Regions from separate parts of the Klebsiella sp. I138 genome, predicted to be linked through region 1. Evidence: predicted binding sites of a transcription regulator. Region 1 holds the regulator's gene; each other region holds the start of a gene.
What was found. Region 1 encodes PhoB, which activates phosphate uptake and scavenging genes when phosphate is short. Its sites were predicted from a motif close to CTGTCATAAAACTGNCNNAT; they were not measured.

Region 1 (3,282 bases):
CGTTCAGACTATGCAGCGTTTCGTTGAACAGCTGCTTCAGGCGCTCCTGCTGCGTCTCTTCCAGCGTTTCCAGCGCCAGGCGGCGTTCAAACACCTCCTCAACCTGCAGTTCGCTCAGCGTTTCCCGCCGCTCACCCGCCAGGATACGTTCACGCTGGGCACGGCTGCGGCGTACCAGCAGTACTTCCACCGGCAGATCTTCGGTCTGGGCCTGAATTTTTCGCTGAATATCATGCAGATATTCGTCGCTGGTAATTTCGATGTCCAGCCAGACGACGGGCTGCTGTGGGCTATCCTGCCACTGCGTGAGCTGTTCACTGATGCTGGCAAAATCGCCTTTCAGCACTGCCAGAGGCTGCGTCACCGGCACTGTCAGAGGGCAAACCTCCGTCAGATGCCCGTCGGTGAAGGTCACCAGATTGACGCTTTTGCTTTTCCCCGTCTCGTCAAAGCTGAGGGCGATGGGCGAGCCGCTGTAGCGAATATGCTCGCAGCCACCGATCTTCTGCGCCCGGTGAATATGGCCGAGGGCAATATAATCTGCGGGCGGGAAATGGCTGGCGGGAAAGGCCTCCAGCGTGCCGATGTAGATATCGCGAACCGCGTCGCTTTTACTGGCGCCGACGGTGGTCAGGTGGCCGCTGGCGACGATTGGCAGTGGACGATCGCCGCGCAGGGCACAAGCTTCTTCATACTGCTGTTGATAATAGTCGCTGATGGCGCTCAACAATTGCTGCTGCTTTTCGCCGCTGGAGTGGCCGGCCTGGCTGGTGATCAGCTCGCGCGGGCGCAGGAAAGGCACCGGGCAAAATACGGCGCCGGGTGTGCCGTCGCGCCGTGGCAGAATAAAGGGGGCATGGCCGGCGCTGGCCACCACCGTGGTTTTCAGAAAGGCCAGAATATCGCGGGATTCGTTCAGCGTGGCCACCGAATCGTGGTTGCCCGCCAGCACCACCAGCTGACAGCCGGTTTGCTGAAGCTGAACGACAAAGCGGTTGTACAGCTCGCGGGCGTAGCTTGGCGGCGAGCCGGTATCAAAGATGTCGCCGGCGACAATAATGGCATCGACCTCGTGCGCCTGCGCACTGGTCAGCAGCCAGTCGAGAAAGGCCGAATGTTCGGCGGCGCGGCTTTTGCTGTAAAAGTTCTGGCCAAGGTGCCAGTCAGAGGTATGGATGATGCGCATAAGTATTCCCTGGCGAAAAAGCATTAGCGCATTATATACATGTCATCCGTCGCGTTGCCCCTTTAACACTTTCAGGATTGAGTGTTACTCCTTGTCATTATTCAAAATCCGCTATCATATGACGGTCATTTTTTTCATAAATCTGTCACAAAACTGACGCATAATGACGCCGCACTCTATACTGATGGCTAAAAAATACAGGGTAAATAATGGCGAGAAGAATTCTGGTCGTTGAAGATGAAGCTCCGATCCGCGAAATGGTCTGCTTTGTTCTGGAGCAAAACGGCTTTCAGCCCGTCGAGGCGGAAGATTATGACAGTGCGGTGAATCAACTCAATGAACCCTGGCCTGATTTGATTCTCCTCGACTGGATGCTGCCGGGCGGATCGGGTCTGCAGTTTATCAAGCTGCTCAAGCGTGAAGCGATGACCCGCGATATTCCGGTCGTCATGCTGACCGCGCGGGGTGAAGAAGAAGACCGCGTACGTGGTCTGGAAACCGGCGCCGATGATTACATCACCAAGCCTTTCTCGCCGAAAGAGCTGGTGGCGCGCATCAAAGCCGTAATGCGCCGAATTTCGCCGATGGCGGTTGAAGAAGTGATTGAAATGCAAGGGCTTAGCCTTGATCCTTCCTCGCATCGCGTGATGACCGGTGAAAGTCCGCTGGATATGGGGCCGACGGAGTTTAAATTATTACACTTCTTTATGACCCACCCGGAACGTGTCTACAGCCGCGAACAGCTGCTGAATCACGTCTGGGGAACGAATGTGTATGTAGAAGACAGAACGGTGGATGTGCATATTCGTCGTCTGCGTAAAGCGCTGGAACATAGCGGCCATGACCGGATGGTGCAAACGGTCCGTGGCACAGGATATCGTTTCTCCGCCCGTTTCTGAATCTCGACAGGAGTGTGAACCGTGCTGGAACGGCTGTCATGGAAAAGGCTGGCGCTTGAGCTTTTCTTATGTTGTATCCCGGCCCTGATTCTCGGGGCGGTGGTGGGTTATCTGCCGTGGTTTTTGCTGGCGGCAGTAACCGGACTTCTCATCTGGCATTTCTGGAATTTATTACGTCTTTCATGGTGGCTGTGGGTTGACCGCAGCATGACACCTCCGCCGGGAAGCGGCAGCTGGGAACCGCTGCTGTACGGCCTCCACCAGATGCAGATGCGCAATAAAAAGCGCCGACGCGAACTGGGCAGTCTGATCAAACGCTTTCGTAGCGGGGCGGAGTCTTTGCCCGATGCGGTGGTGTTGACGACGGAGGAGGGCGCCATCTTCTGGTGTAATGGTCTGGCTCAGCAGATCCTCAATCTGCGCTGGCCGGACGACAGCGGACAAAACATTCTCAATCTTCTGCGCTACCCTGAATTCGCGAACTACCTCAAAAACAGGGATTTCACAAAACCGCTTAATCTCGTCCTCAATACGTCTCGTCATCTGGAAATCCGCGTGATGCCCTACAGCGACAAACAGTGGCTGATGGTGGCGCGTGATGTCACGCAGATGCACCAGCTGGAGGGCGCACGGCGAAACTTTTTTGCCAACGTCAGCCATGAGCTTCGCACGCCGTTGACGGTGCTGCAGGGCTATCTTGAGATGATGCAGGAGCAGGTGCTGGAAGGGATGACGCGCGAAAAAGCGCTGCATACGATGCGCGAGCAGACCCAGCGCATGGAGGGGTTAGTCAAGCAGCTGCTGACGCTGTCGCGGATTGAAGCGGCGCCGACGCTGGCGATGAATGACAAAATCGATGTGCCGATGATGCTACGGGTGGTGGAGCGCGAAGCGCAGACGCTCAGCCAGCAGAAGCAGACGATCCACTTCCACGTCGATGAGAGCCTGCAGGTGCTAGGTAATGAAGAGCAGCTGCGCAGCGCGATGTCCAATCTGGTGTATAACGCGATCAACCATACGCCGGCAGGGACGGAGATTACCGTCAGCTGGCAGCGTGCGCCCCATGGCGCGCTGTTTAGCGTTGAGGATAATGGGCCAGGAATTGCGCCGGAGCATATCCCGCGCCTGACCGAGCGGTTTTATCGCGTGGATAAAGCCCGTTCGCGGCAAACCGGCGGCAGCGGTCTTGGGCTGGCT
Region 2 (3,282 bases), 1.2 Mb from region 1:
GTGATTGCTCACCTGGTTCACTGGGAACTGGAGCAAGGCGGCACGCTGCGTGAAGCCGTTCTGCGGGCCATCCCGCAGCTGCGCGGTGCTTATGGCACGGTGATTATGGATATCCGCGATCCGGGTACTCTGCTGGCTGCGCGTTCGGGTAGCCCGCTGGTTATCGGCCTGGGAATGGGGGAAAACTTCATTGCCTCCGATCAGCTGGCGCTGCTGCCGGTAACCCGCCGCTTTATCTTCCTCGAAGAGGGCGATATTGCTGAAGTGACCCGCCGCTCCGTGGTGATTTTTGATAAGTCAGGCGCGGAAGTGAAACGCCCGGATATCGAATCCAACCTGCAATATGATGCCGGCGATAAAGGTATCTATCGCCACTACATGCAGAAAGAGATTTACGAACAGCCGAACGCTATCAAAAATACCCTCACCGGGCGTATCAGCCATGGTGAAGTGGATCTTAGCGAGCTGGGTACGCATGCCAATGAGATGCTGTCTCAGGTTGAGCATATCCAGATTGTTGCCTGCGGCACCTCGTATAACTCTGGCATGGTTTCTCGCTACTGGTTTGAAGCGCTGGCGGGCGTACCGTGCGATGTTGAAATCGCTTCTGAATTCCGCTATCGCAAATCAGCCGTGCGTCGCAACAGCCTGATGATCACGCTTTCCCAGTCCGGTGAGACTGCGGATACGCTGGCCGCTCTGCGCCTGTCAAAAGAGCTGGGCTACCTTGGTTCACTGGCTATTTGTAACGTTGCCGGGTCTTCTCTGGTCCGTGAATCTGATTTGTCTCTGATGACCAAAGCAGGCACCGAGATTGGCGTCGCATCAACCAAGGCTTTCACCACTCAGCTGACCGTATTGCTGCTGCTGGTGGCAAAACTGGCACGCCTTAAAGGCCAGGATGCCACCGTTGAGCATGATATCGTTCACGGGCTGCAGGCGTTGCCGAACCGTATTGAGCAGATGCTGTCTCAGGATAAGCGTATTGAAGCGCTGGCCGAGAACTTCTCTGATAAGCACCACGCGCTGTACCTTGGCCGTGGCGATCAGTACCCGATTGCGTTGGAAGGGGCGCTGAAGCTGAAAGAGATCTCGTATATCCACGCGGAAGCCTACGCAGCCGGCGAGCTGAAACACGGCCCTCTGGCCCTGATTGATGCTGAAATGCCGGTGATCGTTGTCGCGCCGAATAATGAATTGCTGGAGAAGTTGAAATCCAACATTGAAGAAGTTCGCGCGCGTGGTGGTCAACTGTACGTCTTCGCCGATGGCGAAGCGGGTTTCAGCAGCAGCGACAATATGCACATCATCGAAATGCCGCATGTTGAAGAGGTGATTGCGCCAATCTTCTACACCGTGCCGCTGCAGCTGCTGGCCTATCACGTTGCGCTGATTAAAGGCACTGACGTCGATCAGCCACGTAACCTGGCAAAATCGGTCACCGTAGAATAAACCGACTCACAGCATAAAAAGGGCTGCCATCCGGCGGCCCTTTTTTTATTACCGGCGATTTTTTTATCCTGCGGGTGAAAAATGCTGCGGCGCGGCTTAATGACAAACTGTCATTTTCGACGATAATTTCAGTGTCATAAAAAGAAAATTTTTCTGCAAACTTACCGTCACTTAAATAATTAACAGTATGATTTATATTGTTTTTATTTTCGCCTCTCGGCTGTCTTTTTGGGTGTCATAAAACTGTAATAATTCGTACATTTTACTGTCACTTCTTTGTCCTATTTTGCTCACCATAGCCTCGAAACAACGATTTACGAATCCAGCAGGAGACATTATGAACGTTATGCGTACCACCGTCGCAACAGTTGTCGCCGCGACCTTATCGATGAGCGCTTTCTCTGCATTTGCAGCTGCAAGTCTGACTGGCGCGGGCGCAACTTTCCCGGCGCCGGTGTATGCCAAATGGGCTGATACCTATCAGAAAGAAACCGGCAATAAAGTGAACTACCAGGGCATTGGCTCCTCCGGTGGTGTAAAACAAATTATTGCTAACACCGTTGATTTCGGTGCTTCTGATGCTCCTCTGGCCGATGACAAACTGGCCCAGGAAGGTCTGTTCCAGTTCCCGACCGTTATCGGCGGTGTGGTTCTGGCAATCAACCTGCCGGGTGTGAAGTCTGGTGAGCTGGTTCTGGACGGTAAAACGCTGGGTGATATCTACCTGGGCAAAATTAAAAAATGGGATGACGAAGCGATCGCTAAACTCAACCCAGGCATGAAGCTGCCGTCGCAGAATATCGCCGTGGTTCGTCGCGCCGATGGTTCTGGTACCTCCTTCGTTTTCACCAGCTACCTGGCGAAAGTGAACGAAGAGTGGAAATCTAAGATTGGCGCAGGCTCAACCGTTAACTGGCCGACCGGTCTGGGCGGCAAAGGCAACGACGGCATCGCCGCCTTCGTTCAACGTCTGCCGGGCTCCATTGGCTACGTAGAATACGCTTATGCTAAGCAGAACAACCTGGCCTACACCAAGCTGCTTTCTGCCGATGGTAAGCCGGTTAGCCCGACTGAAGATAACTTTGCTAACGCAGCAAAAGGTATCGACTGGAGCAAATCCTTCGCACAGGATCTGACTAACCAGAAAGGTGATAATGCATGGCCGATCACCTCAACGACCTTTATCCTGGTTCACAAAGCGACCACCAAGCCAGAGCAGACGGCTGAAGTGCTGAAGTTCTTCGACTGGGCGTACAAAAACGGCGGTAAAGAAGCTAACGCACTGGATTACGCAACGCTGCCGGAAGCCGTGGTTGAGCAGGTTCGCGCTGCATGGAAAACCAACGTGAAAGACAGCAGCGGTAAAGCGCTGTACTAAATACCCGTCAGACTTCGAGCCGCAGCTGCGTTGGCTGCACTTGCTTACCCCAGTCACATAGTGAATCTATGCTCCTGGGGGGTCACAAGCTTGCCGCCTTGCTGCAACTCGAATTATTTAGGGTATAGCATTACGTTAGCCTGGAGGCACGGTAAAATGCGCGCTTCCAGGCCCGAACTTAAAGAGTAATCTATGGCTGCAACCAAGCCGGCATTTAACCCTCCGGGGAAAAAGGGTGACATAATTTTCGGCGTGCTGGTCAAACTGGCGGCGCTGATTGTGCTATTGATGCTGGGCGGCATCATCGTTTCCCTCATCATCTCTTCATGGCCAAGCATTCAGAAGTTTGGTTTTTCCTTTTTGTGGACCAAAGAATGGGATGCGCCCAACGAAATTTTCGGTGCGCTGGTACCCATCTACGGGACGCTGGTGACCTCGTTTATTGCGCTGCT
Region 3 (3,282 bases), 440 kb from region 1:
TCGGCTTATTCGCGTTTGGTCCGAAGGCTTTGGCGGTAATCACCAGATCGAATTTTTCCGGCAGTGGTTCTTTAAATTCAATTTTCACTTCACTGCCGAGCTGGGCATTAGACCAGCGGCCCCATGATTCCGGGCGGGAGATACCGCTGAACTGCCTGACCTCTTCCGGCGCCCCGGCAACGTTAAAGACGAAGCTGTCGGCTTTGTAGCGAATGTCGTTATCGACAATCTTCAGGGTGTCGACGTTGCCTTTGTAGCGCGCCATATCGATAACGGTATCTTTAAACGCCGTTTTTCCCTGCCACTGGGGTTTATCAACATGCTGCACCTTTTGCTCGCCACCGAGCTGGCCCTGGGAAACGCACCAGTCGGTGGAGAGCGCCAGCTCAGGCGACCACAGTTGGCCCATTTTGTAGCAGCGATCGATCCACACGAAGTTATCACGCGGGGCAAAATCCGCCAGTTGGAAGCGCAGCGGGGCGGAATATTCGCTCTCCGGCAGTGGCTCAACGCGTTTATCAGACACCCGCAGCAGCAGAGGCAAGCGGAAGTGGCTACCGGAGAAGGAGATCATGTTCTTCCGGGCATCGACGGTGAAGTTTTTCATCTCTTTCGGGAAGTTCCACAGGCGGATAATATCTGGCTTCCACGCCAGCACCTTGTCTTTCATATTCATGAAAATGCCGGACAGCGATTGCCCGGACAGGCTGCTGCGGCCCAGACCGATAAAGTTATCTCCGCCAAGTATGTCCAGCACCGTAGCGCCGTTATCCATGGTATTGCGCTTCACGGCCAGCGTGTCCTGTTGCGGCAGATCGCCACGCAAAATAAAGAACAGATTGCTGCGGTCCTGTTTGTTGAGATAGTCCCAGGCCGTGTTTTTCATCGCCAGATGATCGGAAGAGACCACGATGACCGTATTTTTGAAATACGGTGAAGCTTTAATTTTCTCAATGAGCGCGGCGATATGCTCCTGGCTACAGCTGACTGCGCTAAAGGAGAGGTTCTTTTTCCCGCCGATGTCATAACGCTTACGCTGGCAGGAACGGGAGATAAATCCGTCAGGATGGTGGGTATCGACCGTCAGCGCAAAGAGCGAGAAGCGTTTGCCGGATTGGGAAAGCTCTTCGAATTTTTTCCATGTTTCATCCAGAACGGTGTCATCGTAGAAGCCCCAGTCATTGCGGTAAGTCGGGTCAGCGACCGTCGTTTTCAGCTCTTCAGCGCCGTACAGGTAGTCAAAACCGTGTGATTTCAGGAACACATCTTTTCCAGCGAAACGCAGGTTGGCGCCCTGCACGAAATAGTTTTCATAGCCGGAGTTTTTCAGAATGTCGCCGAGGCAGACATTCTGCGGAAAGAAGCTGGAAACTGAGGCCGACGCGTTGCCCTCAAACGGCGCAAAAAGCGGAATACCGCACTGGGATGCGACCATGCCGGCGATGGTGTAATCAGTACCCGGAAGCTGAGTGGTATTGCTGAAATCAAGGCCTTCATTTTTCAGTTTGCCGAGTTCTGGCGTCAGGTCGGGAAAGGCGTCGTTATCGAAATAAGTGCGTTCGAGGCTTTCTCCGTAGATATAGACCAGATTCAGCTTAGGATTCGGGATGCTCTTCGCCGGTTCTTTGTAATAGGCGATAAAATCAGGATCGCCGTCGCGGGACTGGGATTTGACCAGCTCGCTGATTTGGCGAAATGCCGGGCTGGCATCGACGGAGGCCAGTGCCAGAACCAGCGCCAGCAGGCTGTAGCCAACATGGTGGGGATGATGGCGACGACGGCGCAGTACCCATCCCAGCGCGCTGAATACAGCAACCAGCGCCACCACGATCCCAGCGCCGGGAAGAATATATTTACCGACACCCGCTCCGGTCAGACTGTTGGTCAGCGTATAGAGGACCGCGTCATTAATCCCGTCTCCGGTGAAGTAGTCGCTGGCATAGAGGGTAATATTAAGAACCACAAACAGGCCCAGCACCGTTAACGTGGCGGCAAACCACCAGGTGTTGCGACCGGCTTTTAAGGCATAAATCACCACCGAGGTGAGAAACAAGGCGATGGATAACAACTCTGACACAGTTCACCCTCATTAGCGCCAGTTGACCGCTGGCAGGATAGATCATTTTCCACGGTACACTGTAATTGCAGTGCCATATGGCTGCAATTGTAGAGTCATGAAACTGTGCTGTAGTTCAGAATTGGTTTAGAAATCGTCATTTTTGATCGGTGTCTCACCCCTGGTGAGAGGGGGAGACAGGATGAAAAATGACGAAAATCATGACTGGAGCCGCGTTGGCAACGCTAAGGCGTTAAACGCGGCATCTGTGAGAAAAATCAGGAGAGGAAGTTAACGCCCTGTTTTAAGACCAGATCGCAGGCTTTAGTTTTGACTTTTTCCGCCAGCGGGCTGCTGCCGAGCGTGTTGAGATTCAACTGCTGGCCGCTATTGTTGCTCAGGAGGCCCTGCAAACCTTCCAGGTAATTCGTGTCCTCTTTCTGTTTTTCCGGCGTGCTGAGTCCGAGTTTATCCAGTACCTGATTTTTGACGTTTTCCGTGTTGGTGACCGAGGCCAGCTTTTGCTTGGCGCAATAGGACATAATCCCGGCGGCATTGTTCATGCTGCTGGAGGTCAGGGACTGGCTTCCGCCATTCAGCAGGCTGGTCAGTGAGGACATCGACAGTGCGCCGCTTTCCTGAGAGCCGCTCTGGCTGCTAAGCTGGCTGGCGGCGCTGGAAAGGGAGTCCTGCCAGGAGGCGGCGTGGGCGCCGACGGTAAGAAAAGCGCCGGCGATCAGGGTAGTACGGATTAAGAATTTTGCAGATTTCATCAGTGTACTCATCATGGTTACTTAAGCATTTCTGCAGTATAACCCCGGCAGAGTTCGGAAATATCTTAATACTCTTTGCCGGTGACCCGATGACGGTAGCTATCCCAGTTGAAAATGACCCACAGGCTGTTGCCCAGACGCATACGGTCCATCACGCGTTCGCCAAGCAGCTTGTTCATCTCTTCCATATTGCTGTTGGTCAGCATCCCGGTCGGGCGCTTTGAGGACGATCGGCGATCGACAATCTGGTTAATGATCACTTTTTCATAGCGCGACTCCGTCTGCATGCCGATCTCATCGATCACCAGTAGATCGACCTTGCTCAGGTCGCTAAGGAGCTGTTCTTCGCTGGTTTCCCGATTGCCGAACGTATCTTTCATTGCGGACATAATATCGGCGACAGTAATGATTAATACAGATTTTCCGCGCAGCAGCAGCTCGTTACAAATGGCG

Region 2: the regulator PhoB is predicted to act here: its motif matches at 1,685-1,704, upstream of pstS (phosphate ABC transporter substrate-binding protein PstS).
Region 3: the regulator PhoB is predicted to act here: its motif matches at 2,170-2,189, upstream of opgB (phosphatidylglycerol--membrane-oligosaccharide glycerophosphotransferase).

The regions. Positions count from the first base shown of each region.
Region 1 is NZ_CP180447.1:2,958,121-2,961,402, reverse strand. Features, by position in the region: gene sbcD (exonuclease subunit SbcD) at 1-1,186, opposite strand, end outside; gene phoB (phosphate response regulator transcription factor PhoB) at 1,396-2,085, shown strand; gene phoR (phosphate regulon sensor histidine kinase PhoR) at 2,107-3,282, shown strand, end outside.
Region 2 is NZ_CP180447.1:4,127,603-4,130,884, forward strand. Features, by position in the region: gene glmS (glutamine--fructose-6-phosphate transaminase (isomerizing)) at 1-1,452, shown strand, start outside; gene pstS (phosphate ABC transporter substrate-binding protein PstS) at 1,790-2,830, shown strand; gene pstC (phosphate ABC transporter permease PstC) at 3,023-3,282, shown strand, end outside.
Region 3 is NZ_CP180447.1:3,394,126-3,397,407, reverse strand. Features, by position in the region: gene opgB (phosphatidylglycerol--membrane-oligosaccharide glycerophosphotransferase) at 1-2,077, opposite strand, end outside; gene ACMYSK_RS15830 (DUF2501 domain-containing protein) at 2,335-2,829, opposite strand; gene dnaC (DNA replication protein DnaC) at 2,895-3,282, opposite strand, start outside.